4 regions of the Pseudomonas sp. NPDC079086 genome follow, and region 2 is predicted to be linked to each of the others. Evidence: riboswitches for the same ligand, from Rfam matches in the RefSeq annotation. Region 2 holds a riboswitch; each other region holds the start of a gene.
The links. A riboswitch is a leader RNA that binds a small molecule or an ion and turns the genes downstream of it on or off. The one in region 2 is predicted to bind cobalamin.
Positions count from the first base shown of each region.

Region 1 (7,951 bases), 850 kb from region 2:
GAAGGCGACGCCAGCAAACTGCTGCAGAGCCTCAATTGCCTGCTGGATAACGCCATCAAGTTCACCTTGCATGGCGAGGTGCGGGTAAGGGTCAGTCGTGGCGGCACGGCCAGCGATATTTTGCCGCTACGCATCGAGGTGATCGACAGCGGCGTGGGCTTCGCGGTGCCGGCCGACGCTAAGCTGTATCAGCGCTTCCAGCAGCTGGATGGTTCGATGACCCGCGAGTACGGCGGCCTGGGTATTGGCCTGGCAATCTGCCGGCAACTGGTCGACCTGCTCGGCGGCGACCTCAGCCATGAATCCCAGCCAGGGCAGGGCAGCTGTTTCCGCCTGGAGCTGCCGCTGGCCTTGCCCGTGCAGATGACCACTCCGGCCGCAGTGGTGCTGCGCGCCACCGGCCCGGCGCTGCGCGCGCCTGAGCAGTGCACGGTATTGATCGTCGAAGATAACGCGATCAATCAGCTTGTGACCCGCGGCATGTTGCTCAAGCTGGGATATCAGGTGCGTACCGCTGACAACGGTGCCGAAGCGTTGGAAGTGTTGCGCAGCGCGACCGTTGACGCGGTGCTGCTGGATTGCCAGATGCCGGTCATGGATGGTTTCGCCACCTGCCGCGCGCTGCGCAACCTGCCTGGCTGTCAGCTGCTGCCGGTGCTGGCGATTACCGCCCACAGCCACAGCGGCGACCGCGAGCGCTGCCTGGCCGCTGGGATGAGCGACTACCTGGCCAAACCGGTGAAGTTCGAGCAGCTGCGTAATCTGTTGCATGACTGGGTGCTCTGCCGCGAGTCCTGATCCCTTAGGTGGCATGCGCCAACGGCTGGCCAATATGCCCGCTGTTGTGCCCGGAATCGCCCTTTAGCCAAACTCTGAATCCTGATTCACTTGATCAATAGTGAATCAGGATTCAGACCATGGCTTATCGCACCACTGCACTGCGTATCGATCGCGATCAAGCCCTGCGCGAGCGCATTATCGACGCCGCGCTTGCACGGGTTGCCGAGGGCGGTTTTGCGGCGTTGACCATGCAAGCGCTGGCCGAGGATGTTGGCATCGCCACTGGCAGCCTGTATCGCCACTTCAGCAGCAAGGGAAGCCTGGCAGCCGAGGTGTTTGCCGTGGCCAGCCAGCGTGAAGTCGATGCGTTGGCCGCCACCATGCGCGGAACCGGTCGTCCGGAGCAACGCCTGGGCGCAGGGCTTGAGCGCTTTGCGGCGCGGGCCTGGGACAGCCGTCGTTTGGCCTTTGCCCTGATCGCCGAGCCGGTTGATTCGGAAGTCGACGAGCAGCGCCTGTTCTACCGCGAAGCCTACGCGGAGCTGTTCGTTGAGTTGTTGCAGGAAGGCGCCGCGCTCGGCGTATTCCGCGTGCAGCAGATCAACCTGGTTGCTGCCTGCTTGGTTGGCGCCATCGCCGAAGCGCTGGTCGGCCCTTTGTCGCCGCCAGCGCGTGCGGCCCGCGAAGCCGGTTACCCCGCCCCCAGCCTGGCTGAAGTCAGCCAGGCCTTAGTCACCTTTTGTCTACGCGTCGTGGGCGCCCCATTGCCTGAAGAGGAGCCTCAGCCATGAACGCCAGCCAACACGCCGAAACCCATGAAGTGTTCAATCAAGTGCCGTCGCTGGATGGCGCCAATCTGTACCGCGTCGACCTGCCGCTGCAAGAGTGGACCAAGCGTTTTGGCGGTGGCTGGGCCGAGCAGCGTCTGGATGTATATGGCGGTCTGGCCGGCGGTGAGCTGATGGTCGCTGGTTTTCTCGCTAACGAAAATAAGCCGGTGTTTAAGAGCCATGACCGTTATGGTCATCGTGCTGATTTGGTTGAGTTTCACCCGGCCTACCACCAGTTGATGAGCGCCGCTATCGAACACGGCCTGCCGTCCATGCCCTGGACTGACCCGCGTGCCGGTGCCCAGGTGGCACGTGCCGCGATGAGCTACCTGCACAGCCAGGCCGAAGCCGGTAGCGGCTGCCCGCTGACCATGACCTTCGCCAGCGTGCCCGCACTCAAGCTACAGGCCGATGTGGCCGAGAAGTGGTTGCCAAAAATCCTCTCGACCCAATACGACCCGCGCAACCTGCCGATAGAGCAGAAAACCGGGGCGACCATCGGCATGGCCATGACCGAGAAGCAGGGCGGTACTGATGTGCGCGCCAACACCACGCGGGCTTATCCGGTTGGCCTGGGTGGCCCGGGTCAGGCCTATGAGCTGGTTGGCCATAAGTGGTTCTGCTCGGCGCCGATGTGCGATGCCTTTCTGACCCTGGCGTATACCGCTAAGGGGCTGACCTGCTTTCTACTGCCACGCCATCGTCCGGATGGTTCGCGTAACGAGTTCTATATCCAGCGCCTGAAAAACAAGCTGGGCAACTGGTCGAACGCCTCCAGCGAAGTGGAGTTCCGCGGCGCGCTGGCCTGGATGGTCGGCGAGGAAGGCCGCGGCGTGCCAACCATTATCGAGATGGTCGCGCTGACCCGCTTCGACTGCATGATCGGCTCCAGCGCGCTGATGCGTCAGGCGCTGACCCAGGCCGCGCACCACTGTGCCCATCGCCAGGTGGGCGGCCGCGTGCTTAGCGAACAGCCGTTGATGCAGAACGTACTGGCTGACCTGGCCCTGGAAAGTGAGGCGGCGCTAGCGTTGACCATGCGTATGGGCAAGGCGCTGGATAATCCGCACGACGAGCAGGAAGACAAGTTCGCTCGGCTCGTCACCGCTGTGGGCAAATACTGGATCTGCAAACGGGCGCCGGCCATGATCAACGAGGCCGCCGAATGCATGGGCGGCGCCGGTTATGTCGAGGAAACCATCCTGCCGCGCCTGTACCGCGAAGCACCGGTCAATTCCACCTGGGAAGGTTCGGGCAACGTGCAATGCCTGGACGTGTTGCGTGCCCTGTCTAAGGAACCAGGTGTGCTTGATGCGCTGTTCCATGAGCTGGGCGACGGCCACGGTGATGCAAGGCTCAAGGCGCATGTTGCCAAGTTGCAGGCGGATTTCCGCGACACCGCCGATATCCAGTACCGCGCTCGCCAACTCACCGAAGACGTGGCTTTGGCGCTGCAAGCCAAGTTGCTGCTGGAAGCCGGTAATGCGGCGGTGTCTGATGCCTTTATCGCCAGCCGCCTGGGCGGCCAGGGTGGTCGTGTCTACGGCACCTTGCCGCGCGGAGTGGAAGTTGAGGCGTTGTTGGCGCGCAGCACGCCGCACCTGGTGTGAGGTGTATGCCCGTCTAGCAAGGGCTTTTGCGCGAATTGCAGTGTTCTGCTTTACCTTGAGCCCGGTCCTCTGCGCCGGGCTATGTCATTTCTGCGTGCGGCCGGGTAAGGTGGCCGCCGATGGTTCCGCAGCGTGTTACGCGAGCGGATGAAAAGGGAACATGGTGGGTACTGCTACACGTACCGAAGCCATGGCTGCCCCCGCAACTGTAAGCGGCGAGCGACGCCCACATGCCACTGACCGCAAGGTTGGGAAGGCGGGCGAAGTAGTAAACCGTGAGCCAGGAGACCTGCCATCGAAGCCGGGCACGATGCCCAATCCCTCAATCCAGATCATCGCGCGGTGGGCGCGGTACAGGAATCTCTATGCACATCGAACCAGAAGTCGTTACTGGCGCCAAACTCTTCCTCAGTTATGCAACCGCAGCGGGTGCCTTTGGCCTCACGGCCAAGCTTGCCCTCGACAGCGTACGCAGCAACGGCGGCATTGCTGCCCTGACCTTACGTAGCCTGCTGACCACTGCGTTGGTGTTTTGCTTCTTCGAGGTCTTTCCGCATCAGGCGGTTGGCGTTTCCGAAGTACACCTGATCCTCGGCTCAACTCTGCTGCTGCTGTTTGGCGCCGGGGCAACGGCTATCGGTCTGGCGCTTGGCCTGTTGCTGCAGGGGCTATTGTTCGCTCAGTTCGACTTGCCGCAGTACGGCATGAACGTGACCACGCTGCTGGTACCGCTGTGGGGTATCAGCCTGCTGGCCAAGCGCCTGATTGCGCCGGGCACCGCGTATGTGGACCTCTCCTACAAGCAGGCGCTGGCGCTGTCGACGGCTTATCAGGGTGGCATCGTTGCCTGGGTCGGTTTCTGGGCGGTCTACGGTAACGGCTTCTCCGGCGAGAACCTGGCTGCCGTCGGTAGCTTCGGTTTGGCCTATATGAGCGTGATCCTGATCGAGCCACTGGTCGATCTGGGTGTGCTGGCCGCCGCCAAGGCGCTGTCCGCCTATAGCCGTGGGCCGTTGTTCAACGCGCGGCTGCACCAGCCTGCCTGATTGATCACCGGCGGCGCTGCCAGATCAGCTTGCCGGTATTGCTCTCAGTGACCAGGTACTGGTCACTGAAGCGATAGTAGGCGGCAGGCTGATAGTCACTGCGGCCTTGCATCTGCACCTCCAGCAAGCCGTTGTTGCTCTGCCAGCGCCCGCTGTATTGCAGCTCGCCAGGGCTGTCGTAGTTCCAGTCTGAGCCGCCTGCCACGCTGCGCGTCCATTGCGAAACGCTGCCGTCATCACTCAGTTGCAGAATCATCTGGGTGGTCATCGACGCGAAATTGGCGCCGCCGCTGTTGATGATTTTCTCGTGTATCCAGGTTCCGATCAGCGCTGGGTCGCGTGTTGCACTGCTGCTTGGGCGGCTACTTTGCGTGGCCGCTGCAGCGCTAATGTTTTGCCGGTGGAACAGCGCCTTGCGTTCCAGGGTTGCTCCGGTAGTCGGATTGCGCGCGGCGATATGGGTGTTGAGCACGCCATTGGCGTAGGTGGCATTCATATTGGCGATCAACTGCCCGGATTGCGGTTCGCTGATCTGCGCGCTGAGCAGTTGGCCGTCAAAGCTGCCGCTGATCTGCAGGCGCAACGTGCCGCCCTCGATATATTCCCCGCTGACTTGCTGGCCTTGACTGCGCAGGTGCATTTCGGCTGGCTGGCCGTCCAGCGTAGTCAGGTAGTGGCCGTCCAGGGTGTCGGCCAGCAGAAAACTGGGTAATAGGCACAGCACAAGTGTGAGCAGGGCGCGCGGCATGCGTTTTCCTCAGGAACTGGGGTTGTTGAAGATTAGCTGTTGTTGCTTGACCTGGGGGCGGCCTCGCACTTGCAGACTGACTGTGCAGCTTAACGAGGAGCGTTGCCATGACCCGTGAACACGCCTTTTGGCAAGAATACCAACTGGCCCGCGCCCAGTGCGGCTTTGATCCAGCCGCCGAGCTACACCATCTGGAGCGAGCGCATATTCTCGGTCAGCGTTATTTCAACGAGCACTTGCGCAGTCATTTGTGGATGCTTGCATGGGCTTGGCGCCAGCGTGACTGGGCCGAAGGGCTGGCGCAGTTGCTGCGCATTCCCGGTAGCCTAGGCTCGTTGTTAGGCCTATTACCCTCGGGGAATCCGGGTACGCGTCGCGTCGGTCCGCTGACCCCTCAGGATATTCCTGAGGATCTGCAAGCGCTGCTCAAGTAGCCAGCACAGGCAACACCGCGCTATCGCAAACGCGGCGGATCAGGGCAAGATAGAGCCATTACGTTCAGCCAGGAAGGTGCCTTGTGAACCCTTGCTCCGATGACTTTATTGTCGCCAAAACCGCTGAAGAAGCGGTGGATCGTCTGGCCGCTCTGCACCTGCAGGCGACCACCGCTCTCAGTCAGGCGCTCAAGCGCTACCTGAAAGAGCGCATCAAGCCAGATGCCGCCCAGCAGTGCCAGTTCCGTTACCCAGAGCTGCGCCTGATCTATCTGTGTCAGGGCGAAGTGCCGACCACTGTGCGTGCTTATGCCAAGGTGCAGGTGCCGGGCACTTACAGCATCACCGTCACGCACCCTGCGGCGTTTCGTAAGTACCTGCTGGAGCAGCTGCGTCCGCTGATGAGCGACTTCACCGTGCGGGTTGAAGTGGGCATCAGTCAGCAGAACATCCCTTACCCCTATGTGGTTGAGCAGGGCGACGAGCTGGCTGGCTCCGGTGTGACCGCCGCCGAACTGGCGCGGGTGTTCCCCAGCACCGACCTCTCCGCTGCCACCGATGGCACTGCTGATGGTTTGTATGACTGGGAAAACACCGACCCGCTGCCGCTGGCGCTGTTCGATGCGGCGCGGGTGGATTTTTCCCTGCGCCGTCTGGTGCATTACACCGGCAGCGACTGGCGACATGTGCAGCCGTGGATTCTGCTGACCAACTACCACCGTTATGTCGACCAGTTTATTCGCCATGGTTTGGATATGCTGGTGGGCGAGTCGCGCTTCACCCGCATGGTGCTACCGGGCAATGTAGTCATCGAGCGTGGCATGGCCGAAGGCGAGATGCAGGCAATCATCGAGACGGTGGTTTGGCACCGTTATCAGATGCCTGCCTATCACCTGCAGAGTGATAAGGAGGGTGACGGCATTACCCTGGTCAATATTGGCGTCGGCCCGTCCAACGCCAAGAACATCACCGACCACCTGGCCGTGCTGCGTCCGCATTGCTGGCTGATGATTGGCCACTGCGGCGGCCTGCGCCAATCGCAGACCATCGGCGACTATGTACTGGCCCACGCCTACATGCGTCGCGACGGCATTCTCGACCGTGTATTGCCGCCGAATATCCCGCTACCGGCCCTGGCCGAGGTGCAGCAGGCGTTGCAGGAGGCTGCCAAACAGGTCACTGGTGAACAGGGCGATGAGCTGAAAAAGCGCTTGCGTACCGGTACCGTGCTGACCTACGACGACCGTAACTGGGAGCTGCGCTGGGCTCAGGAACGGCCGCTGATCAACCTGTCGCGCGCCGTGGCGGTGGATATGGAAAGCGGCACCATCGCCGCGCAAGGCTATCGCCTGCGGGTGCCCTACGGCACGCTGCTGTGTGTATCGGACAAGCCGCTGCACAGCGAAATCAAGCTGCCGGGGGCGGCGGGAGCGTTCTACGAACGCGCCGTCACCCAGCACCTGCACATTGGCATCACCGCTCTCGACCTGTTGCGCAACCAGCTCAACTCGTTGCACTCACGCAAGCTGCGCAGCTTCGACGAACCGCCGTTCCGTTAGTCGGGGCGATTTTGTGGCCCACCGCACAGGATTAGGCGGCTGGGCTGCGAATGGTCGCGCAGAGGGTTAGGCTGTGCGACCTGCAAACATGACAAGGAGTGTTGTATTCATGGATCGAGCCCAGGTTTTACTCGAAGGCTTGTGGGAACCTTTCAGTTTTCTTCCCCTATTTGGCTACAGCTGTCTCGGTCTGCTACTCGGTGCTGTCGCCGGGCTGCTGCTGACCTTGCAATTGCAGCGCCGAGGCTGGCTGGCGCGGCGCAACCGCTGGCATCACTGGCTACTCAAACTGTACTTTCTGCTGTTACCCGTTAGCGGCGCCTTTCTCGGCGTGCAGGCGGGGTTGCTGTATGGCGGCCAGCAACAGGTTCATCGCCATCTGGACAGTTATGCGCCGCTGGTACAAGGCGTGGCGGATGGTATCTGGCAGGACTTCTCCACTTACTTGCAGGCTCAAGATCAACAGGTCATGACGCGCGAACTGCAGAGCACCAGTGTGCAGGCCGTACTTAATCATATGGCTGCCCAGTACCTGCAAGCGCAGCTTCTGGCCCGTGCGCCGCAGTTGGAGGAGGCCTCGTTGAGCGAGCGCATCGGCCTCCAGCTATTCGACTACTTACAGGCCAGCCTGCTGAGCGCAGCGGTGCGCGATACGGCAGTAGAGCAGGCCAATAAATACACTGGGGTGGACCGCCAGGTGGTGTTCGATGTACTCGATGCGCGGGTTGAGCAATTGTTCCAGGCTGACTTCCTGTTGGGCCTGCTCAAGCGCCAGCTAGCTCAGGTGCTCAAGCCGTTTTACCTAACGCTACTCGCGTTGTTGGGGTTGTTGCTTGCCATGATCGGCGCCGAACTGTGGCTGTCGCGCAGGCTGCGGCAATGGCCCCAAGGGTTCGTTGAGGTTCAAGCAGCACCGGGTACATTGCCGGCTCAGTAGTGCTGGG
Region 1 covers NZ_JBITTY010000001.1:1,591,452-1,599,402, forward strand. The annotation lists gene ACIGEK_RS07405 (7TM diverse intracellular signaling domain-containing protein) at 1-798, shown strand, start outside; gene ACIGEK_RS07410 (TetR/AcrR family transcriptional regulator) at 918-1,571, shown strand; gene ACIGEK_RS07415 (acyl-CoA dehydrogenase family protein) at 1,568-3,220, shown strand; cobalamin riboswitch at 3,324-3,532, shown strand; gene ACIGEK_RS07420 (energy-coupling factor ABC transporter permease) at 3,586-4,266, shown strand; gene ACIGEK_RS07425 (hypothetical protein) at 4,271-5,014, opposite strand; gene ACIGEK_RS07430 (DUF3703 domain-containing protein) at 5,122-5,448, shown strand; gene amn (AMP nucleosidase) at 5,532-7,007, shown strand; gene ACIGEK_RS07440 (hypothetical protein) at 7,117-7,944, shown strand.
Region 1: it holds a riboswitch for cobalamin, as region 2 does, so the genes downstream of both, ACIGEK_RS07420 (energy-coupling factor ABC transporter permease) here and cobW (cobalamin biosynthesis protein CobW) in region 2, are expected to answer to the same signal.

Region 2 (7,951 bases):
AGCCGGACACGCGCAAGGTCACGTCCACGCGCGGGCGGCCGAGTTGCGTCAATGGCAGCACTTCGAAGCGTTCAACGCGCTGGCTGCCGGCCTGCCACACCGGGCGCACGCCCATTAGGGCCAGCGCTTGAGCCATGTCATCACCGCCGGTGCGCATGGTCGCCGTGCCCCACATCGACAGGCCGAGTTGGCGCAGGTGGTCGCCGTGATCCTGCAAATGCCGTTCAAGCAGACGATCCGCCGCTTGCACGCCGATGCGCCAAGCCGTCGGCGTGGGCAGGTTGCGCACATCAACGCTGTAGAAATTGCGCCCAGTGGGCAGCACATCCAGACGCCCGCGACTCGGCGCGCCACTCGGCCCGGCCGGGACGAAGCGCCCATCCAGAGCCGACAACAGGCCGTGCATCTCAGCAGCGCCGCAGGCATCCAGCAGTGGCGCAATCTGCTCACGCAAACGCTGCAGTACCTGGCTACTGAGCGCACCCACGGCTTCGCAATCTGTGCTATCGATCAGGCGCAGCGCCAGCAATTCCAAACGCTCGCGGGTATCGCCGGCGCTGCGCCAGGCCTCATCGCTTAACCCTGCCAACAGCGCCGGACGCGGGCCTTGCCAAGGCGCGGCCATGTCGCAGTCGAGCGGGTCGAAGGCCAATTGCAGATCGCTGGCCAAGGCGCGCAGCAGGCTGGCATTGCCGCCCTGGCCGTCGCCACGGGGAATGCGCAGCAGCGCCAGCAGGGTATCGCGGCGCAGGCTGCCGGCCGGTGATTCGCCAAATACATGCAGGCCATCGCGGATTTGCGACTCCTTCAAGTCGCACAAATAAGCGTCGAGCTGCGGCAGCCAGCTGTTGGGGTCTTCGTTGAGTTGCAGGCCCAGTTCGCGATCCAGGCTGGCCTCGCGCACCTTGAGCAGAATCTCGCCACGCAGCTCGGCGGCGCGGCGCAGGTCGAGCTGGCTGGCCTCGTAATACTCGTCGGCCAGACGTTCCAGATCACGCAGCGGGCCGTAGCTTTCGGCGCGCGTCAGCGGCGGCATCAGGTGGTCGATGATCACCGCCTGGGTGCGCCGCTTGGCCTGCGCGCCCTCGCCCGGATCGTTGACGATAAACGGGTAGATATTCGGCAGCGGGCCGAGAATCGCGCTCGGCCAGCACTGCTCAGACAGGCCGACACTCTTGCCCGGCAGCCATTCCAGATTGCCGTGCTTGCCGACGTGGATCACCGCGTCGCAAGCAAAGGCCCGGCGTAGCCAGCAGTAGAACGCCAGATAACCGTGCGGCGGCACCAGATCGGGATCGTGATACACCGCCGCCACATCCAGCTGATAACCGCGCGCCGGCTGGATGCCGACAAAGGCTAGGCCGAAACGCAGGCCGGCAATCATCAGCCGCCCGCCTCGGAACATCGGATCACTCTGCGGCTCGCCCCAGCGTTCACGCACCGCCTGCTGGTTGGCCGCCGGCAGGCTGTGGAAAAACGCCAGATAGTCCTCCAGCGCCAGGCTCTGCGCGCAGGGTCGTGCGTCGAGCATCTCCAGATCATTGGTCACGCCGCCGAGCAGCTGGTGGATCAGCGCGGTGCCGCTGTCGGGCAAGCCCTCCACCGGATAGCCCTGCTGTTCGAGTGCACGGAGGATATTCAGCGCCGCCGCCGGGGTGTCCAGACCGACGCCGTTGCCGATGCGCCCATCGCGGGTCGGGTAGTTGGCCAGCACCAGGGCGATGCGTTTGTCGGCGTTGGCCTTGTCGGCCAGGGCGATCCAGTTGCGCGCCAGCTCAGCGACAAAATCCATCCCGGCTAAATGCGGCTGATAACACACCACATCGCTCTGGCTGCGCTCACTGCGCCAGGCCAGGCCCTTGAAGCTGATCGGCTGGGTAATCAGGCGGCCATCCAGCTCGGGCAACACGACATGCATAGCCAGGTCGCGCGAACCCAGGCCTTGGGCGCTGGCTTGCCATTGCTCATGGTTATCCAGCGAGCAAATGGCTTGCAGTACCGGGATATCGCGGCGGAAAGGTCGCTCGCTCGGTGCTTCCGGGTTGGACAAGGCGAAGGCGGTGGTGTTGATGATCAGCGCCGTGCCGGTGTCGTCCAGCCAGGTTTCGACCTGGGCCAGGCAGGCGGCCTCCTTGAGGCTGGCCACGGCAATCGGCAGCGGGTTGAGGCCTTGAGCCTGCAGGCGCTGACAGAACACATCGATAAAGCCGGTGTTCGCCGCCTGCACTTGGGTGCGATAAAACAGCAGCGCCACCACCGGCGCAGTCGCTTGCCAATTAGCCTGCCAGTCGGCCAAAACCGCGCTGGCCTGCTGCGGGTGATAGAGGCCCACGCGCGGCAACGGCTGCGGCTCGCCCCAGACATAGTCACGCTGCAGCCACTGGCTGGCGATGCAGTTAAACAGCTGCCGCGCATTCTGCGCGCCGCCCTGACGGAGGAACTGCCAAAGCCGCTCGGCCTCAGCCTGCGGCACAGTGCTCAAGCCCATCAGCTCGGGGTCAGGGTTGTCGCAGCCGGGCACCATGATCACCCGCGCACCGCGCTCGGCCAGCTCAACCAAACGCTCAATACCGTAGCGCCAGTAACTGACGCCGCCGTGCACGGCAATCAGGATGACCTTGGCATGCTGCAGCACCTGCTCGACGTAGAGGTCCACCGAGGCGTGATTACTCAACTGCGCCGGACTGGCTAGGCGCAGGCTCGGGTAATCCTCGGGTAACTGCCGCGCCACCTCGGCCAGTAACGACAGCTGCGAATCGCCGGTGCAGAGAATCACCAGCTCGGCCGGTGTCTGGCCGAGGTCGGCGATGCTGTCGACCGGTACTTGGCTGCCGGGCTGGGTGCGGATTAGATGCATGGGGGCTTAGTTCGCCAATGCCGCCTGCAATTCAGCGCTGATGACAGCCTGATCAAGCTGCTGACCGATCACGATCAAGCGGCTGACCCGCACTTCGTCAGCCTGCCAGGCGCGGTCGAAGTGTTTGTCGAAGCGCTGGCCAACGCCTTGCAGCAGCAGACGCATCGGCTTGCCGGGAATCGCCGCGAAACCCTTGATGCGCAGAATGCCGTGTTTGCTGACCACGTCCTTCAGTGCGCCCAGCAAACGCGCTTCCTCGGCCTCCGGTAGTTCCACGTGGAACGAGTCGAATTCGTCGTGATCGTGCTCTTCATGCCCTTCCAGGTCATGGTGGGTTTTGCGCGCATCGATGTGCAGCTCGGTTTCGCAGTTGAGGCCCAGCAGTACGTCCAGCGGCAGTTCGCCGCCGTGGGCTTCGATAATTTTCACCGCTGGCGGCAGCTCTTCCGCCACTTCGGCGCGCACCGCCGCCAGGGTGGCGGCGTCGAGCAGGTCGGCTTTATTGAGGATCACCAGATCAGCGCTGGCCAGCTGATCCGCGAACAGCTCGTGCAGCGGCGATTCATGGTCGAGATTCGGATCAAGCTTGCGCTGCTGATCGACCTGGTCAGGGAAGGCAGCGAAAGTACCAGCGGCCACAGCTGGGCTATCGACCACAGTGATCACTGCATCCACCGTGCAGGCGTTGCGAATTTCCGGCCAGTTAAAGGCCTGCACCAGCGGCTTGGGCAGGGCCAGACCGGAGGTTTCGATAAGGATATGGTCGAGTTCGCCACGGCGCGCCACTAACTCGCGCATCACCGGGAAGAACTCTTCTTGCACGGTGCAACACAGGCAACCGTTGGCCAGCTCAAAGACGCGGCCGTTGGCTTCTTCTTCGCTACAACCGATGGAGCACTGTTTGAGGATTTCTCCGTCGATGCCCAGCTCGCCGAATTCATTGACGATCACCGCAATGCGCCGCCCGTCAGCGTGGCCAAGCATATGCCGGAGCAAGGTGGTTTTACCGGCGCCGAGAAAGCCGGTAACGATGGTGACGGGAAGTTTGCCGAGGGTTTTCATGGCGAGTCCTGCATAGCGTCGAAAGAAAGACGAGCAGGAGGCGGCACAGACATGACAGCCACGGGGCGTCAGCCAACACCACCGGATCACCCCGCCCGGTTGTCGAAAACGTGACGAGGCAGGTCTCCTGGCTCACGACCGGGCTGGCGTAGATACGCCGGCTACCCCCTTCGCCTTCCCGCGTTTACGCAGTGGCTGTTGTGCTGCAGCGCTTGGGCGGCAGAACAACGCAAGGGGACGAGTCGTTTACAGTTGCGGGGGCAGCCAAGGCATTCACCTTGTTCCCTCTTAGCTTCAGCGGCAGAGCCGCGAAGAACCTCGAACGCGCCAAGGCTACGCAGGCCACGGCGGCCGGTCAATCGCAGTTGACCACTGCCGGCCGCCATGGTGAGCTACGCCGCCGCACACATCGAGCACCGCAGATGATCCCCAGTAACGCCCCTAGCCGCCCCGCTGCCGCCATTCAGGTAGTCGCTGGGCTGGGCTGTCGCAGCGGCTGCAGTGTGGAAGATTTGCTCAGCCTGCTGCTGCACAGTTTGCAGGCGCATGGTCTTAATGTGGATAACTTGGCGGGGCTGGCGAGCATCACGCACAAGCGTGACGAACCGGGCCTGCAGGCGCTGGCCGAACATCTCGGCCTGCAGCTGATCTGTTTCAGCCCTGAAGAGCTGCTGCCCTATCAAAACCTCGTTCAAGCTTGCGCACTTACTCTGGCCGTCACCGGCAGCCCGGCCGTCGCCGAACCCTGCGCCCAGGCGCTGGCCGAACGCCTGGGCGGCCAACCTGTCCGCCTGCTCGGCGGCAAAACCCGTAATGCCAGTGCCACCTGCGCGCTGGCGTCGATTGCACCCAAGGATTTGTCATGACCGTCTACTTTATCGGTGCCGGCCCCGGCGACCCCGAGCTGATCACCGTAAAGGGCCAGCGCCTGCTGCGCAGCTGCCCGGTGATTCTCTACGCCGGCTCGCTGGTACCGGCAGCGGTGTTGGAAGGCCATAGCGCTGAGCAGGTGGTGAACACCGCTGAACTGCACCTGGATGAAATTATCGAGCTGATTGCCCAGGCGCACGGCAAAGGCCAGGACGTGGCCCGCGTGCATTCCGGCGACCCGTCGCTGTATGGCGCGATTGGCGAACAGATCCGCCACCTGCGTCGGCTGGAAATTCCTTTCCAGATCATTCCCGGCGTCACTGCGACCGCTGCTTGCGCCGCCCTGCTGGAAAGCGAACTGACCCTGCCCGAGGTGGCACAGACGCTGATTCTCACTCGCTATGCGAGCAAGTCGGAGATGCCGGCGGGTGAGCAGCTGAGTGATCTGGCGCGCCACGGCGCGACCATGGCCATTCACCTCGGCGTGGTACATCTGAGCAAGATAGTCACTGAGTTGCTGCCGCACTACGGCGCGGACTGTCCGATTGCTGTGGTGCACCGGGCCAGCTGGCCGGATCAGGATTGGGTCAGTGGCACCCTCGCCACCATCGAGGAGCAGGTGCGCGCCAAGGGCTTTCGCCGTACTGCACTGATCCTCGTCGGCCGCGTGCTGCACGCCGAACAGTTCGCCGACTCGGCGCTGTATAACGCCGAGCATCGCCATCTGTTCAGGTCGTCAGACGCTTGAGCGTAACCAACCGATCGACTTCAGCGACGTAGCGCCCTCCGTGCGAGTAACAGCAGGTCATCCAGCGCCGGCACGCAGGCCAGCAACACCAGCAGCAAGGCCAGCGGCACGGTGGCGATGTACCCCAGGTAGCTGAAACCCAGTGCGCCGATCACCCCACCGAGGAAGAAGTACAGCGCTAACAAGCTGAGCACCCGCAACCGCTGACGGTCGGCCATCACCCGGGCTATTTCAGGCCCGCGCGTGCGATTCCAATAGAACAGCTTGCCCAGCTCGATGCCGATGTCAGTGATGATCCCGGTGATATGCGTGGTGCGGATTTCGGCGTTGGAAAGCTTGGTGATCAGCGCGTTCTGCAGGCCCATGATGAAACACAGCAGCATCACCGTCAGCGGCACAAACAGGCCGGTAATCTGCGCCATTGCCGTGCCCAAAAAGCCAAAACACAGCAGCAACACGGCCTCAAGCAGCAGCGGCAAGGCGTATTCGCTGTGCAGATGCCGCCGCCGTGAGTAATTGATCATCACCGTCGAACACGCCGCGCCAAGAAGAAACGACAGCACCGCGCCGAGGCCACCCCAGACCAGCTCATACGCGCCCAGAGCGATGTTATCGGCCATTGCCGAGACAATGCCGGTCATGTGCGAGGTGTATTGCTGCACGGCAAGAAATCCGCCGGCATTGATCGCCCCGGCAACAAAAGCCAGGGTAAACCCAAGATGCCGGTTGGCAGCCGCACTGCGAGTGCGGCCGGTCAGACTTCTCGCATAACGAATGGGCATTGGGTGACCCTGGTTTACAGCCTGTTAGAGATGAATCTCTGTGCCTTTGATGCCGAGTAAGCGCAACTCTTCGATCAGGTCATTGAGGTCGGCGAAGGACTCCACCTGCTCTTGGTCATCAACCAGAAAGAAGCTGGTGCCCGCGCCCTTCTTCAATAGCACGATCCATTCCCGGGTATTGGCCGGGTTGGCGATGATGTGCGTATCAAAGACCACACCCTGCGCCTGCTTACTTTTTATATCTTCACGTGTGGGATGAAAATAAAGTTTCATCCAATTTAAAGCTTCGTTATCAAGCTTCAAAAATTCTATAAAATACTTATAAACCAATTAGATAGAAATCAATCTGCTGAAGGCCTAGGACGGGGTTGTACCGAGATGGAAATCAGTATGGGACGTTAAAGTATCATCCAATTTGCGGCAAGGCCGTTCGCCATGGCCTAAAATATGGAAATAAAGTTTCATCCTTTTGCCGGAAACACAGTGGTGACGGGGCTTGTAGAGGGAAGCCATTTTTGGCCTCCCTCTACACTTGCCAGCTCTAGTTTCTCAGGGCAACGAAACGGACTAGCTAGCGCAATCTAGCTCCACTATTCGGCCTGCCTCATCCAGATATGCTGGTGGAATCGCAGACTAGGGATAGCAGGATGAGGGGGTAGCCCATCTCTGCGGGTAAGGGTGAGCGTTGCGAAGGAGAGCAGCTCCGCGGCGACGTTCACTCCCTCTGGGCACCAATCGATCTTCTGGAGGAAGCTCAATCACTCCGTTGTTGCTTGCTTCCCTGGATTGAACGCTGGCCAGCGGTCTCCTAGACCACGGACAAGATATCTATTTGTTCGATCCGCTTGGGCCTGAGAAGACTCGTAGTAGTCAGCTTGCTTGTAGGCTATCAGCTCGCTCGCGTATAGCCGGTTAAGCACGGCCGGGATTTGATGCTTCGGCACCCCTGCTTTGGAGGCAATCGTTGTGTAGTTTATCGTCGTGATATTGAAATTCCTGCGGTCTCTGAAGCCCACAATGACGAGATAGACCTTCAGCGAATAAAGCGACAACGCACTGAACTCGAACTCCCTCAGTTTGAGTAGCTTATCTTGCGCACCATCGTAAAAAACCTGCTTAGGCAGCTTGCCGTAGTAAGCGTCCTCCCAACCAGAGAGCTTGAGCTCTGTTCCTTCACGTAAAGGCTTGTCGATCTTCGACACCAGCGCTTCGCTAACAAGCCGTTTGAGAGCTCGAGCTACCAACGGCCTAGACATTCCCGATAGAGCTATCAGCTGAGGGTAGGTCGTCGACAGCGACCCGGTATTGAAGTCCGCACGCATACACAAGCAGAGGAAAAGCTTAAGAGCTGCCAGGCTGCAATTCTGCAGTGGGCGCGAGATCGGGGCCTCTCTATCCGCCCGATTCCCCAATGCAACCAGCCCCCCCTCTTGGATCCATTTGATGGGGAGCCGTGCAAACCTCGGGAGATCAGCCTTCATCCCTATCTCCTATTCCATGCAATCACTACTACGGCAATCGTCAGTACGAGAACGCAGCAGAGGGCCAAGTTAAGAGGGTTGGCAGTAAGAGCAGTAGCTACTGCTTTGAAGAACATATCCATAATTTTGAGCCTCGTAGAAAATTACGAAG
Region 2 covers NZ_JBITTY010000001.1:737,837-745,787, reverse strand. The annotation lists gene cobN (cobaltochelatase subunit CobN) at 1-2,857, opposite strand, end outside; gene cobW (cobalamin biosynthesis protein CobW) at 2,864-3,919, opposite strand; cobalamin riboswitch at 4,019-4,255, opposite strand; gene ACIGEK_RS03590 (cobalamin biosynthesis protein) at 4,342-4,785, shown strand; gene cobM (precorrin-4 C(11)-methyltransferase) at 4,782-5,537, shown strand; gene ACIGEK_RS03580 (YoaK family protein) at 5,558-6,319, opposite strand; gene ACIGEK_RS03575 (hypothetical protein) at 6,344-6,592, opposite strand; gene ACIGEK_RS03570 (hypothetical protein) at 7,078-7,521, opposite strand.

Region 3 (7,951 bases), on a different contig from region 2:
TTTCTGGTGGATACAGGGGCTAGCTCTATTGCTTTGAATGATGGTCATGCGCGGCGTTTAGGCATTGATTATCGGGCCGTAGGTTCGCCGTTGCAGGTCAGCACCGCTAGCGGTACGACACGCGGTTGGCGCGTGACGTTGGACCGAGTGAAGATCGGTGAACTAGAGGTTCTGGGTGTCGAGGCCGTAGTGCTGGAAGGCGGTTCGCCTACCGAGGCCTTGCTCGGCATGAGCTTTCTTAGCCGAGTAGGCTGGAAGGTCGAGCAGGATGTGCTGGTGTTGGAGTCCAAATACTAGCGGCTTGGTAACCTCGCGTTGCCTCGATCCTTATCATCAGTAATTCAGGCTAAGCGGCTGTCGGGGCCTGCTGTTACAATGCCTACCTGATTTCCCTGCCCATTTCTTTAGGAGCATCCGGTGTCCGTCGTGTTTGTCGCCGCCTCCCAACTGCCTACGCCCTTTGGTGTATTCACCATGCATGGCTTCCTTGAGCAAGCCACTGGCAAGGAACATGTTGCCCTGACTTTTGGCGATGTGGCCGATGGCGCGCCCGTGCTGGGCCGTTTGCACTCTGAATGCCTGACCGGCGATGCGTTGTTCAGCCTGCGTTGCGACTGCGGTTTCCAGCTTGAAGCGGCGCTGCGCGCGATTGCCAATGAGGGCCGTGGCGTGTTGCTTTACCTGCGCCAGGAAGGTCGTGGCATCGGCTTGCTGAACAAGATCCGCGCCTATGAGTTGCAGGATGGCGGCGCCGATACCGTTGAGGCCAACGAACGCCTGGGCTTTGGCGCCGATCAGCGTGACTACGCGATCTGCTTGCCGATGCTTGACCACCTGGGTGTCAGCCAACTTAAGCTGATGACCAATAACCCGCGCAAGGTCAAGGCGCTGGGCGATATGGGCATCAAGGTGGCGACCCGTGTGCCGCTGCAGATCGATCACAACCCGCATAACAAAAAATACCTCGCGACCAAGGCCGGCAAGCTCGGGCATATGCTCGGCAGTCTGCACCAGGGCGAGGTTGAGGAAAGCCTGTGACGCGCGGTCAAGTGCGTCGTCGACTGGCGCTGGAGTGGTGGCGTCAGCTGGCTGTGACCCTGGCCCCTTTGTTTGTGCTCAACCTGCTGTTTGGTGCCGAGCAGAAAACCGGCCTGCTGACCATGCCACTGTTTATCGCCGGGCTGGCCTCGATGTTTGTCAGCCTGCCGCTGTTCAGCGCCTACAAACGTGCACTGGTGGCTACCGAAAAAGCCCTTGATACCGCAGATGAGCACGATGCCTGGCTGGAGTTGGCGCGTGTGCGTCGCCTGGCCTTTCTCGGTGCAGCGTTGCCGGCCTGGATTGCCGCCGTCGCGGTATTCGCCGGCCTGGAGGCGATTCCGCTGATTCTCCTGGCGATTTCCAGCATCGTTCTGTTGTACCTCTACCGCATTCCTCGCCAACTCGGCTGATGCGCGCCATCACCCTCTGCCTGCTGTTGTTGCTGGCATTGCCTGCCGCTGCGGTCGAGCGGGTGGTGACTCTGGCACCTTCCCTGACTGAAATCATGCTGGAATTGGACGCCGGCAATCTGCTGGTCGGCTTGCTCGATGGCGGTGAGCGTCCGGCAGCTGTGGCCCAACTACCCTCTGTTGGCCGGTATGGCCAGCTTGAGCTGGAAAGCTTGCTCGAACTGCAGCCCGATCTGGTGCTGCTCTGGCCTGACAGCATCAGCCGTGCGCAACGTCAGCAGCTGCAACGTATGGGTATTCCCCTGCTGGTTGTTGAGCCACGCAAGCTGGCTGACCTGGCTGAGAACTTCATCGAAATCGGCACGCGTGTCGGCCGTGCCGATCAGGGCCAGCAACTGCGTCAGCAATTCAATAGCGGGCTGGCCGCGCTGCGTCAGCGCTATCAGCGTGAACAGCCATTGCGCCTGTTCTATCAGGTCTGGGATACGCCGCTGTACACCATCGGCGGCCAGCAGATTATCAGCGACGCCCTGAGTATCTGCGGTGCCGAGAATATCTTTGCCGAGCTCACCTTGCCTGCGCCGCAGGTCAGCGTCGAGGCGGTGTTGCAAGCGAACCCCGAGGTGATCCTGGCTGGCACGCAGGAGCAGTTGGATGCCTGGCGCATCTGGCCTGGCGTGGTCGCAGTCGAGCGTAAGCAACTGTGGCGGGTACCGGATGCAGGCCTGGAGCGGCCGAGCTTTCAGATGCTGGCGGCGGTGGAGCGGTTATGTGAGGTGTTGAGCCGCGCTCACTAAGAAAACCCCCGCGCTATGGCGGGGTTCTGTCTTGGGGTCAGTCTATTGAGCGTTTGGTTGATGGCTCAAAGCTGAGGTGTCCAGGTCACAGCAAACAACGCGGTGCGGCCTTCATTGTTGTAGCCGAAGCGTCCGTTAGTTGTGCTGTAAGTCGCCTCGGCATAATCCTTATCGAACAGGTTGTTCAGTTTCAGGTCGAAGGCCACTTCCTCGGTAGCCTGCCATTTTCCGCGCAGGCTAAGCAGGCCGTAACCGCTCAGCTCACGGGTGTTGTCGGCATCGTCATAGCGGCCACTGACCGCGCGCCAACTGGCTCCTACTGCAAACTCACCGAAGGGGCGATCCAAGTCCAGGCTCAGCGTGCGCTTGGCGCGGCGTGCGAGGGTGTGGCCAGTGTCGCGATCCCGTGGATCGATCAGTGCGAGTGCGAGGTTGCCCTGCCAGCCATACAGCTCCTGTTTTATGGCTGCCTCGAAGCCATTGATGCGAGCGGTCTGCACGTTCTGCGGAATAAAGTTCTGGTCGAGAACAATCGCGTCCTGCAGGTCGATACGATACAGCGATAGTTCCAGCGCGCCGCTTTCGCTGTAGCGGCTGCGCCACTGGGCTTCGTAGCTTTTCGACGTTTCTGGCTTTAGGTCGGGGTTAGCGCTTGCTGAGCAAAAGCCGCCGAAACAGAAGTCGGGGTAGTACAGGTCGTTGAAGGTCGGTGCGCGAAAGCCTTCGCTGTAGGACAGAATCAAATCGTTGTCGTTGTTGAATGGCACAGTCAACGCGGCGTTCCAGCTGTTCTCGCTGCCGAACTGCTGGTTTTTGTCATGGCGCAGACCCAGTTCGGTCGAGAAGTATTCGGCGTTGTAGCGGTGCTGAATAAATGCCGCCTGATTCCAGCGCGAGTCCTCGACAAAGTCCGTGTTACTACGCAGACGATCTTCATACCAGTCGGCGCCCAGCAGCACTTGGTGTCGCTCGTTGAGAGTCAGGGTGTTTACCCAATTGGCCGAGTCGCGATAGGTGTTGAAGCTGTAGAACGAGTCAGCGCTGGCCTGAGGCTGGTCGTTACCGGTGTCGCGCTTATCTTCGCTGTGGCCAATTTCCAGGCGGCTATTCCAGACTTCGCTGAAGTTGGCATCGATGTAGCTGGACAGGCTGCTGAGCTGGAAGTCTGTGCTGGGCAGTGAGGTGCTGAAGATGTCTTCGAACTCGGCCTGGCCGCGTTGGTCGATGGCGCTGAAGCCGATTTTCAGATCGTCATTGAATCGGTGCGAGAGGTTCAGGCTCAGCGATTTATTGCGGTAGGCATCGTTATCGCCGTTGGCGCCGAAGTTATCGCGTGTGGCATCAATCCCTTGGGTTTCATCGAGAGCCGCTCCCAGGCTGAAGCGGGTTTGCGCGTCACCGCCGGACACGCCAAGGCTACGCTCGAAGGTCTGATTGCTGCCGGCGCCAAAGCGCACATAGGGCTTGAGTCCATCACCGCTGCCTTGACGGGTGAAAATCTGCACGACGCCACCGATGGCATCCGAGCCATACAGCGCCGAGCGTGCGCCGCGTACGACTTCAACGCGTTCGATCTGCTCCGGGCTGAGAAATTCCAGGCTGCTGGTGCCGCTGGACGCGGCAGAGATGCGTTGGCCGTCTACCAAAACCAGGGTTTGCGCAGTTGAGGTGCCACGCACGAATAGGCCGGTCTGGCTGCCCGCGCCGCCGGTACGGCTGACGCTGACGCCGGGCACCCGCTCAAGCAGCTCTGCCACGCTGCGCACTTGCAGGCGTTCGATGTCCTTGCGGGTAAATACCGTGGTTGCGGCGGTCGCCTGCTTGATCGGTTCGGCATGTCGCCCGGAGGTCACAACCAGTGGCTGCACTTCGAGTGGGTCAGCATGGGCAGTCAGCGGCAGCAGCGCCACAGCCAGGGCAAGGCGGGACAATTTCACGTAGAGAATCCTCAAAAGGTCGAACGGCTTTTGAGAAGGGCAGGTGCAAGAACGGGCGCGCGGACGCAGCCTGAGCTTGACGGTGATGCCCTCCGCAACACCAGTCACATCCAGCAAGGCCGGTCTCCGGACTCTCGACTAGCGCGGCCTCGCCTTCCCGGAATGACCCAGTGGCGCGTGAGGCGGCGTACAGATCCTGATCTGTGGTCGATTACCGTTGCGGGGGCAGTACCGGGTTGGCTCTTCATGAGCGCACCGGCTTCCCGTTTAACGCCGCTTCTTTCGGAAGTGGCGAACCTTGGCAGAAGTAAAACGCCGCGCACCTTAATGCGCGGTTGGATGAATTACAAGCAAGTCTGACTCAGCTCTGGATGAGCGGTATTCATGCTGGAAGGCTGGCGAGGCGCGCGCGGATGGCTGCTTCTATAGCGGGTGCATCCAGACCGCATTCGGCAAGCATCTGCGCTGGTTTGGCGTGCTCGACGTAGTAGTCCGGCAGGCCCAGATTCAGCATTGGCTTGAGGATACCCGCGTGGGCGAGGAATTCGTTGACCGCACTGCCGGCACCGCCCATCACACAGTTCTCTTCAATCGTCACCAGCAACTCGTGACTGGCTGCCAGTTGGCGCACCAAGGTCTCGTCCAAGGGTTTGACAAAGCGCATATCCACGACCGTTGCATCCAGGCTTTCACCGACCTTAAGTGCTTCGCTCAGTTGTACGCCGAATACCAGCAAGGCGACTTTGCTGCCTTGGCGGCGGACGATGCCTTTGCCGATTTCCAGTGGCTTCAAGCTTGCTTCGATAGCCGCATTAGGGCCACTGCCGCGCGGGTAGCGCACCGCCGCCGGACCGTCGAACAAGTGGCCGGTGGTAAGCATGCGGCGCAGCTCGTTTTCATCGCTCGGCGTCATCACCAGCATGCCGGGGATGCAGCGCAGGTAGGAAATATCGAAGCTACCGGCGTGGGTCGGGCCGTCTTCGCCGACCAGGCCCGCGCGGTCGATGGCGAACAGCACATCAAGGTGCTGCACCGCCACATCGTGGATCAGCTGGTCATAGGCGCGCTGCAGGAAGGTCGAGTAGATCGCCACTACGGGCTTGGCGCCATCGCAGGCCATGCCGGCGGCCAGGGTTACGGCGTGTTGTTCGGCGATGGCCACGTCGAAATAGCGCTCGGGATAACGCTCACTGAACGCCACCAGATCCGAGCCTTCCTTCATTGCCGGAGTAATGCCGACCAGGCGCGGGTCTGCCGCGGCCATATCGCACAGCCATTGGCCAAATACGCTGGAGTATTTCGGCCCAGAGGCTTGCTTGGGTTGCGCTGCTGGCGCGTTGATCGGCTCCAGCTTGGTGATCGCGTGATAGCCAATCGGGTCAGCTTCGGCTGGGGCAAAGCCCTTGCCCTTCTTGGTTACCACATGCAGAAACTGCGGGCCGTCGAGGTCGCGCATATTACGCAGGGTGGCGAGCAAAGTCGGCAGGTCGTGACCGTCGATCGGGCCGATATAGTTCCAGCCCAGCTCTTCGAACAGGGTACCGGGCACCAACATGCCTTTGGCATGTTCTTCGGTCTTGCGCGCGATCTCCCAGGCGCCTGGCAGGCGCGAGAGGATCTTCTTGCTGCCCTCGCGCATGCTGGCGTAAGTGCGGCTAGAGAGGATTTTGGCCAGGTAGTTGGACAGGCCGCCAACGTTCTTGGAGATCGACATGTCGTTGTCGTTGAGGATCACCAGCATGTTGGCGCTGACGTCGCTGGCGTGGTTCAGCGCCTCGAAGGCCATGCCGGCGGTCAGGGCGCCGTCGCCGATGACTGCCACGGCCTTGCGTTTGCTGCCCTGAATGCGCGCGGCAATGGCCATGCCCAGGGCCGCGCTAATGCTGGTGCTGGAGTGGCCAACGCCGAAGGTGTCGTATTCGCTTTCTGAGCGGCGCGGGAAGGCGGCGATGCCATCCTTCTGCCGCAGGCTGCCCATCTGCTCGCGGCGGCCAGTGAGGATCTTGTGCGGATAGGCCTGATGGCCGACGTCCCATACCAGGCGGTCGTCCGGGGTGTCGAAGACGTAATGCAGGGCTACGGTCAGTTCGATCACGCCCAGACCTGCGCCGAAATGCCCGCCCGTCTGCCCGACCGTATACAGCAGGTATTCGCGTAGCTCGTCGGCCAGGGTTTCCAGCTCGGCTTCGCCCAGGCGGCGCAGCTCGTCCGGCGTATTGGCGCGGTCTAGAATGGGCGTCAGCGGGCGCTCACGGGGAATCTCGTGGAAGGTCGTCGGCATCAGGCAGATCGTTATAGGTGTAAAAGATGCGGCAGTTTACCCGATGCGCCGGAAACTGCCCAAACATGCTTCGGCCAGGCCGCAACCAATGAATTCGTAGGACGGATGGGGCTGCATAGGTGCTAACCCATCGGGCACGGTGAAGGGCTGTCACCCAGCCTACGGATTGCTGCCCTCTACCAGGTATCCACTGTGCGCTTCTTGCCTTCGCGAGGCGCGGAGCGGGGTGCGGCATTTAGCCCGCGTAGCAGCCAGGCGCGGGTTTCCACCGGGTCGATGACCGCATCGATCTCCAGAAAGCTGGCCATATTGATGCCCTTGCCGTTCTGGTAAGCCTTGGCCACCAGCTTGTCGAACAGCTGCTGGCGCGCGTCGGGCTCTTCGATAGCCGCCAGCTCCTTGGCAAAACCCAGACGCACGGCACCTTCTAGGCCCATCGCACCAAACTCGGCACTGGGCCAGGCGATAGTAAACAGCGGCGAATGGAAGCTGCCGGCGGCCATGGCTTGCGCGCCGAGGCCATAACCCTTGCGCAGCACCACGGTGAAAAACGGCACCGTCAGGCTGGCGGCGGCAACGAACATGCGCGACACGTGGCGCACCGTGGCCTGTTTTTCTGCCTCGGGGCCTACCATAAAACCGGGCGTGTCGCACAGCGACAGCAGCGGGATATCGAAGGCATCGCACAGCTGCATAAAGCGCGCGGCTTTGTCGCCGGCCACTGCGTCGATGGCACCACCCAAGTGCGCGGGATTGTTGGCCAGCAAGCCGAAGGGTTTACCTTCAATGCGGATAAATGCGGTGATCAGCCCCGGGGCAAGCTGGCGGCGCAGTTCCAGTACCGAGTCGCGGTCGGCCAGGGTGGCGATGACCTGGCGGATGTCATACACGCGCAGGCGGTTCTCAGGGATGACATGCCGCAGCTCGCGCTGATCGGCGCATTGCCAGTCGCTGAGCGGGCCCTGGAAGTAGCTCAGGTATTGCTTGGCGACCTGCACGGCCTCGGTTTCATCCGCCACCAACACATCGATGACCCCATTGGGCCCCTGCACGCTGACTGGGCCGACCTGTTCCGGTTTGAAGCTGCCCAGGCCGCCGCCTTCGATCATCGCCGGGCCGGCCATGCCGATGGTGGCGTTCTCGGTGGCGATAATCACATCACAGCAACCGAGCAGGGCGGCATTACCGGCAAAGCAGCGCCCAGACACTACGCCGACCAGCGGCACCAGGCCGGAGAGTTTGGCCATGCCGACAAAGGTGTGGCAGTCCAGCCCGGCCACGCCGACGAAATCGGTATCGCCGGGGCGACCGCCGCCACCTTCGGCAAACAGCACCAGCGGCAAACGCCACTGCGCGGCGAGGCCGAGCATGCGGTCGGTCTTCTTGTGGTTCATCACGCCTTGGGTGCCGGCGAATACCGTGTAGTCGTAGGCGATGGCCATGCAGCGCGCGGCTTCGCTGCCGAATGTCTCCGCGTTGACCGTG
Region 3 covers NZ_JBITTY010000004.1:40,920-48,870, forward strand. The annotation lists gene ACIGEK_RS18255 (TIGR02281 family clan AA aspartic protease) at 1-297, shown strand, start outside; gene ribA (GTP cyclohydrolase II) at 418-1,038, shown strand; gene ACIGEK_RS18265 (MFS transporter) at 1,035-1,451, shown strand; gene ACIGEK_RS18270 (cobalamin-binding protein) at 1,451-2,248, shown strand; gene ACIGEK_RS18275 (TonB-dependent receptor domain-containing protein) at 2,314-4,185, opposite strand; cobalamin riboswitch at 4,285-4,501, opposite strand; gene dxs (1-deoxy-D-xylulose-5-phosphate synthase) at 4,568-6,466, opposite strand; partial or broken gene ACIGEK_RS18285 (carboxyl transferase domain-containing protein) at 6,643-7,951, opposite strand, start outside.
Region 3: it holds a riboswitch for cobalamin, as region 2 does, so the genes downstream of both, ACIGEK_RS18275 (TonB-dependent receptor domain-containing protein) here and cobW (cobalamin biosynthesis protein CobW) in region 2, are expected to answer to the same signal.

Region 4 (7,951 bases), on a different contig from region 2:
TGCACCGGACGACGCGTACGGTGATGTTGGATGCGCGTATTCATCTCGCCATCCAGTGGTTGGCTGGTGGCGATATAAGTCACCGCCAGCCCGGACTGGGCCGCCAGCCGCTCGGCCAGACGGCTTTTACCGGAACGGGCACCGCCGAGAATCAGTTCACGCATGGCCTACCCCACATAACTCGCGCAGCCGGGCAGTATCCAAATGCGCCTCGACCAGATCGGCCAGACGCTCGATATCGCGTTCACGCAAGGCGTGGTAATCCACCTGCTGCACCTCGCGCAGGCCAGCCCAGCGCAGCAGTGCGCTGCAGGCTTCCGGGGTTTCAAACAGGCCATGCAGATAGGTGCCGAGCACCTGGCCATCGGCGCTCAGGCCGCCATCGGCGCGACCATCGTCGAGTCGCACAGCCGCACTCAAACCTGGGCCAGAGCTGACCCCAGCATGAATCTCGTAACCGCTGACCGGAGCATTTTCCAGGCACAGCTGGCCGCGCACATTGCGTAGCTGTTTCTCCGGCTCCAGCACGGTAGTGAATGCCAGTAGGTCCAATCCATCACTGAAACCCGCCCCCCCCTCAAGCCCATGCGGGTCGTCGATCTGCGTGCCGAGCATCTGCAAACCGCCGCAGATACCCAGCAGCTTGCCGCCATAGCGCAGGTGCTTAGCGATAGCCGCCGGCCAGCCCTGCTGACGCAGAAAAGCCAGATCGCTGCGTACGCTTTTCGAGCCGGGTAGGATAATCAGGTCGGCCGCAGGAATGGCCTGGCCCGGGCCGACAAAGGTCAGCTCGACCTGAGGATGCAGGCGCAGTGGATCGAAATCGGTGTGGTTGCTGATGCGTGGCAATACCGGCACCACCACCTTGAGCACCTCGGCCGCCTTGGCGCTCTGACGAATATCAATGGCGTCCTCGGCCTCCAGGTGAAAATCCATCAGATAGGGCAATACGCCGAGCACCGGTTTACCGGTGCGCTGCTCCAGCCAATCCAGCCCAGGCTGCAACAGGGCGATATCTCCGCGAAAACGGTTGATCACAAAGCCCTGCACCCGCGCCTGCTCGCTCTCGGAAAGCAACGCCAGGGTGCCAACCAGATGGGCAAATACGCCGCCCTTGTCGATATCGGCAATCAGAATTACCGGGCAGTCCACGGCTTCGGCGAAGCCCATATTGGCGATATCACCGGCGCGCAGGTTGATCTCGGCAGGCGAGCCAGCGCCCTCCACCATCACCACAGGATAAGCGGCGCTTAGGCGCTGGTGCGACTGCAGCACCGCCTGCATCGCCACCGTCTTGTAGTCGTGGTAAGCAACGGCATCCATGCTGCTGAGAGCGCGGCCATGAATGATCACCTGGGCGCCAGTGTCGCTATTGGGCTTGAGCAATACCGGATTCATGTCGGTGTGCGGCGCTAACCCGGCAGCCTGGGCCTGTACCGCTTGAGCGCGACCGATTTCTCCGCCATCGGAGGTAACCGCACTGTTAAGCGCCATATTCTGCGGTTTGAACGGCACCACGCTAACGCCCTGACGCTTGAGCCAGCGGCATAGCGCGGTTACCAAGGTGCTTTTGCCGGCATCGGAAGTGGTGCCCTGCACCATCAGAGTGGTCATGACTGTTCTCCGTCAAAGACCACCAGCGCCTGCTGCAAACGCTGCCAGCCGGCTTCATCAGACGGCAGACCAAAGCGCAGGCTCAGCGGTGCTTCAAACAGCCGGGTGAGAATGCCCTGCAAGGCGAGAAATTCATGCAACAAGGCCGCCTGTGGTGTGCAGCAGAACTGGAACAGGGCGCAACCGCCTGTTGGGCTGAGCCCATGCTCGATCAACAGCGCGGCCAGGCGCTCACCATCGGCCATCAGCCGCTCGCGTTGCGCCTGCTGACCGGCGAGGTCTTGCAACAACGCAGTGGCCACCACCCGGCTCGGCCCACTGATGGCCCAAGGCCCGAGTAGCTCGGCCAGTTGCGCCAGCAGTTGCGGCTGCGCCAGGACAAAGCCCAGGCGAATGCCCGCCAAGCCGAAGAACTTGCCAAACGAGCGCAGCACAATCAGCCCTGGTAACTCGCTGAACGCGGCCAGGCTGAGCGCGGGCGTGCAGTCGATAAAGGCTTCATCCACCACCAACCAGCCGCCACGCTCGGCCAGGCGCCGGTGCCACTCCAGCAAACGCGAAGGTTCAATGCAGCGCCCGGTGGGGTTGTTCGGATTAACCAGCAGCAAGACATCAATGCGTTCCAGCGCCCGCTCGATTGCCCCCTCGCTGAGCTCTAACAGGCGATGCCCTTCACGCTGCCAGGCAGCCGCATGCTCGGCATAAGCCGGCGAAACAATGCCCACCGTAACGTGGCGCAGCAGGCGCGGCAGTGCCTGGATCGCAGCTTGCGAACCGGCCACCGGTAGCAAGTTGGCTACGCCGTAGTAATCCCGCGCAGCGATTTCCAGACCGTCCTGCTGCTCGGGCAAGCGCGCCCAGGCACTTGCGGGAATCGCCGGTAGCGGCCAGCCGTATGGCGCGATACCGGTAGACAAATCCAACCACTCCGCCAGGGCAATGCCATAACGCAGCGAGGCCGCGCGCAGCCGGCCACCATGTTCAAGCATAAGCAAGCCCCCACAGCACTAGCAGCGCCAACCACAGCAACACGCCACCGTTGACCAGATTGAGTGCCCGTTCGATATCGCGTGCCTTGGGTTGCGGGCCCGCGCCCAGCTCGGGTCGTATATGCATCTCACCGTGATATTCCGCCGCGCCGCCCAGGCTAACGCCCAGCGCCCCAGCGCCTGCAGCCATCACCGGACCGGCATTCGGGCTGTCCCACAGCGGCGCTTGGTTTCGCCAGCAGCGCAGCGCCAACAGCGTTCGGCCGAGCACTGCATAGGTCAGGGCCACTAAACGCGCAGGAATGTAATTAAGAACATCGTCGATCTTCGCCGCAGCCCAACCGAAACGCTCATAGCGCTCATTACGATAACCCCACATGGCGTCCAGGGTATTGCTCAGGCGGTACAACACCACACCAGGCGCACCGGCAATAACAAACCAGAACAGCGCGGCAAACACCGCGTCACTGCCGTTTTCCAGCACCGACTCGCTGCCCGCGCGGGCCACCCCAGCAGCATCCAGTTGTGCGGTATTGCGGCTGACCATATAGCCGACCCGTTCGCGGGCCAGACGCAAATCACCCAGACGCAGCGCCTGGGCTACCGGCATGGCATGTTCGCCCAGGCTTTTCAGGCCAAGAGCGGCGTACAGCGCAAGAATTTCCACCGCCCAACCCAAGCCGCTGATCTGGCTCAGCAGCCAAGCCAGCAACGTTAGCGGCAACACCGCCAGGCACCAGGCGCTGACGCCGTGGCTGCGCCAACCGCCGCCCGCCGGATTGAAGCGCTGCTCGATACGCTCGGCCATACGACCAAAGGCCACTAGCGGATGCCAGCCCTTGGACTCGCCAAAAATCGCATCCAGTGCGACCCCAGCGCAGGTGCTAAGCACCAGGCTCATGGCGTGCCCCACTGGTTCTCGAACAGCAACTCACTGAGCGGCCGCGGCACGGCCCAGCCTTGCTGCACCAGCATCGGCGCCTCATAGAACTCCGTCACCGGCCCCAGACACAGCACCGCCAGCGGCTTACTGCCGGTCGGCATAGCGAGCAAATCTGCCAAGGCCAGCGGCTCGAACAGTGACACCCAGCCCATCCCCAAGCCTTCGGCGCGCGCCGCTAGCCAGAGGTTTTGAATCGCGCAGGCCAGCGAAGCCAAGTCCATTTCCGGCAAGGTGCGCCGCCCAAATACATGGGCCTCGCGGCCCTCCATCAGGGCCACCACCAGCAGCTCGGCACAGTCGCGAATACCCTCGACCTTTAGCTGCATAAATTCGTCACTGCGCTCGCCCAGAGCCTCGGCGGTACGCACGCGCTCCTCCTCCACCAAACCGTGAATCGCCTCACGCAAGGCCGGGCGGGTGATGCGAATAAAGCGCCAGGGCTGCATCAACCCGACGCTGGGGGCCTGATGCGCGGCTTCGAGCACGCGCGCGAGCAATTCGGGAGCCACCTCGCCGCCGCTGAAATGACGCATATCGCGACGCTCAGCAATAGCGCGATACACCGCCGCGCGCTCTAGCGGGCTAAAGGCTTGCTCACTCATGCAGGCACTCCAGGGAGAAACAGCGCAGCGGCGGCAGCCGGATCGGACGGCAGGTAGAAGTGAATATAGGAGGCCGTCATCCGCCCCTGGCGATAGACCGCCTCACTGGTGCGTTTGTAGTTCGGGCACTCGCCACGGGTCAGCGGTTGCAGTTCGCTGCTAAGCGCCGAGTAGTGAAAGCTGTGGCCGCGTAACAGCCCCTCAGGCAACTCAGCCTGCTGCAAGGCCATGGCGGTCATGCGTGGTTGCAGGCTCGCCTCGCCGCTTAACAAGCCAAGCATCTGCCCGCTGGCGCCTTGCTTATCGGTCAGTTTGTCGAGCAGATAGAGCATGCCGCCACACTCGGCGTGGATCGGTTTGCCGATGGCATGGTGCGTACGAATCGCCTCAGCCATGGGCTGGTTGGCCTCAAGCGTGGCCAGATGCAATTCCGGGTAACCGCCAGGCAGATACAGGCTATCGACCTCGGGTAACTGCGCGTCTGTCAGCGGTGAAAAAAACTTCAATTCGGCGCCCAGTTCGCACAACAGATCGAGATTGGCCTGATAGAGAAAGGCAAAGGCACTGTCGCGTGCCACGCCAATCCGCACCCCCTTGAGCAAGGGTGCGGGCCTTGCCTGCTCCGGCGCGGCGAAGCTGACGGGCGGCGGCAAACGGGTATCAGCACTGGCGGCCAGGGCATCGGCAGCGGCATCCAGGCGTGCATCCAGATCGGCCAGCTCGCCGGCCTGCACCAGGCCCAGATGACGGCTCGGCAAGCCAACTTCGGCACTGCGCGGCAAGGCGCCGTACCAGCGGATCGAGGCCGGCAGCGCATCACGCAGAATCTCGCCATGCCGTGTGCTGCCAACCCGATTGCCGAGCACACCGGAAAATGGCAAATCAGGCTGAAAGGTCGCCAGACCATGGGCCATGGCGCCAAAGGTCTGGGCCATGGCAGAGCCATCGATCACCGCCAGCACCGGCACGCCAAAGTGCCGGGCCAGATCAGCCGCCGAGGGCGTGCCATCGAACAGGCCCATTACCCCTTCGATCAGAATCAGGTCGGCTTCACCTGCCGCCTCCCAAAGCAACCGGCGACTCTCCGCCTCGCCAACCATCCACAGATCAAGCTGATACACAGGTGCACCGCTGGCGCGGGCGAGAATCATCGGATCGAGAAAGTCCGGGCCACATTTGAACACCCGCACGCGCTTGCCTTGGCGCGCGTGCAACCGTGCCAGGGCAGCGGTTACGGTGGTCTTGCCTTGGCCGGAAGCCGGTGCAGCGATCAGCAGTGCAGGACATTGACGTGCGGGCATCAGTACTCCACCCCTTTCTGCGCCTTCACCCCGGCCTTGAACGCATGCTTGACCAGGCTCATTTCAGTCACGGTATCCGCCGCCTCAATCATCCCCGGCAGCGCACCACGACCAGTCACCACCACATGCTGCAGCAGCGGCCGCGCTTCGATATCGGCGAGCACCACGTCGAGTTCCAGGTAAGCGTATTTCAGCGCGATGTTCAGCTCGTCGAGCACTACCAGGCCAACGGCTGAATCATTCAGCAACTGCGCAGCCACGGCCCAGGCTTCACGGGCTTTATCGATATCACGTTGGCGATCCTGGGTTTCCCAGGTAAAGCCCTCGCCCATCACGTGGTAGCTGACTTCATCGGGAAAACGGCGAAAGAAGGCTTCTTCGCCGGTACTGGCCGCACCCTTGATAAATTGCACCACGCCAACCTTGAGGCCGTGGCCCAAGGCGCGGGCGACCATGCCGAAGGCGCTGCTGCTCTTGCCCTTGCCATTGCCGCTGTGCACCAGCAGCAGGCCGTATTCGTCCTGGGCCTGGGCAATTTTTTCATCGATCAGGGCTTTCTTGCGGGCCATGCGCGCCTTGTGCCGGGCGTCACGCTCAATCGATTCAGTCATCGCACTGCTCCACCGCCACAGGGCGATCTGGCTGGAAAAAGCATGCGGAGATAGGGACAGCGCGGGCCTACGCATAGCGCAAACCACACGCCAGCCATCGCCCTCCGCGATGCCGTGGACTGCAACAGGCCGGTCTCCGGGCTTGTGAGCGAACCTTCAGGCTCTAAGCCGCGCCTTCCCATGCATGCAGCACAGTGGCAATTGCGACGTTTAACTCACTTACCGTTGCGGGGGCAGCGTCGGAATAACTGGCGTAAAGACACACAGCGCACCGACTTCCCAGTTTCACCCCGCACACGCACAGCGTTGGGGGCACCTGTTACAAGGCGCGAAGGGTAGAGAGTTCGCGATTAAGCGTCAAACGAATGCGCCATTTAGCGCAGATGGCTTAAGCCACCTGGGTTACTTGGCCTGACACTTCATCTCGGGCGAGCCGTAGCCCCACACCACAGCCGCCTCACCCTGGTGCTCCCAGAATGATTCATTGCACCCCTGGTATTTTCTACCGCTGGTTGCGGGCTGCTGGTACATCAACGACACGCTGTCGGCAAACTCGGCCAGCAGGGTCGCAGGCTCGGAGGGGTAATAGGTGACGATCACTTCCTTGGCTGGCAGGCCATCACACTGAAAATGCACCGGCCCGACAGCTTTGAGCAACGCATAGCGCGCCTGCAATTCGGTAATCCGCAGGCGATAGCTCTCGGTTACGCACTGCTCGCGGTCAGCGGCCTTCCAGCAGTCATTGCGACCTTTTATCCAGCCTCTCTGCTCAGCTTTGAGTACCGGTGGATGCTGGTTCGCGGCCTTGGCCGAAGCCTGCTGATAAACACTCGCCATTTTCTGGTCGAACTCGGCCAGAGCAGGCGTCTGACAAATCAGTTCCTCAATACTGCCAGACGCTACCTTGGTACAGCTGAACGATGGTTCAGCCGCCTGCAGGGTCGCTAACGGCAGGCCGAGCAGAGCCAAAAGGACAAAACGCTTAAGGGTGAACATGGTGACTCCTCGTCCGCTATCCGTTTGTTTTTAATAGCCGTATCCAGGCTTACAGCCTGCTTGCGCCAAGCTGCATGTTTCGTCAGCTAAGGCCAGACCAAAGCATCTACCATTGGCCCTTGAGTACACGCCGGGTTGCTTCACGTACCGTCAGTGGGTAGTCAGTGTTCATGTACCAGACTGCCGGGTGCTCGGTGACAGATAGCGCCCGTTGATCCGGCGATAGATTCGTACGCAACAGTAAAATCACATCGCTGCTGACCCAGGGGTGGCGGTACCAGTAATGATGACCGACGATGTCAAAACCGCGCTCACTGCTATTGCCGGACACATCCAGTAAGGTGACATTGTTTAGGTGCCGCCTGTGTGTGAATTGGTGCAGGCTCTGCTCGGCCCGGCTGCTGCCAATCCGCGCGCCACCGGGCATCAGACGCTGCGCATAGTCCAGTGCCTCATCCTGATCGGACACAGTGATCATCACCTGCTCAGCAACGCGACTGATGGCAGGCAGGCGGCCTTCAAATATTTCCTCAGGGACATCCGCTGCGGCAAAGACCACTGCGCCAATCCGATAACGCTCCTGCAACTGCGCCGTATTCAAATCCGGATGACGATTCTGGAATTCCTGCAACGCTAGAGATGCCACGCGCCCGCCGGCGCTGTATGCGATCAGGTTGATTCGCTCGACAGCGGTATGCCGCGCCAGCAGCTCGATCAACTGCGCCAACGCTTGGCTGGAATCACGAGCGCGACCGACATCGATGCCGAGCAGATAGCTGACAATGTTCTGGTGTGACGGCCAATCGAATGCCAGGCCGACAAAGTCTCTCCCGGCAAAATGCACCAGCTCACCCGTCAGCTCACAGGCATTGGTGAAATCCACCTTCGCGCCATG
Region 4 covers NZ_JBITTY010000002.1:624,564-632,514, forward strand. The annotation lists gene cobU (bifunctional adenosylcobinamide kinase/adenosylcobinamide-phosphate guanylyltransferase) at 1-164, opposite strand, end outside; gene ACIGEK_RS12430 (cobyric acid synthase) at 157-1,614, opposite strand; gene cobD (threonine-phosphate decarboxylase CobD) at 1,611-2,603, opposite strand; gene cbiB (adenosylcobinamide-phosphate synthase CbiB) at 2,596-3,504, opposite strand; gene bluB (5,6-dimethylbenzimidazole synthase) at 3,501-4,148, opposite strand; gene ACIGEK_RS12450 (cobyrinate a,c-diamide synthase) at 4,145-5,449, opposite strand; gene cobO (cob(I)yrinic acid a,c-diamide adenosyltransferase) at 5,449-6,060, opposite strand; cobalamin riboswitch at 6,170-6,395, opposite strand; gene ACIGEK_RS12460 (MliC family protein) at 6,463-7,056, opposite strand; gene ACIGEK_RS12465 (alpha/beta hydrolase) at 7,163-7,951, opposite strand, start outside.
Region 4: it holds a riboswitch for cobalamin, as region 2 does, so the genes downstream of both, cobO (cob(I)yrinic acid a,c-diamide adenosyltransferase) here and cobW (cobalamin biosynthesis protein CobW) in region 2, are expected to answer to the same signal.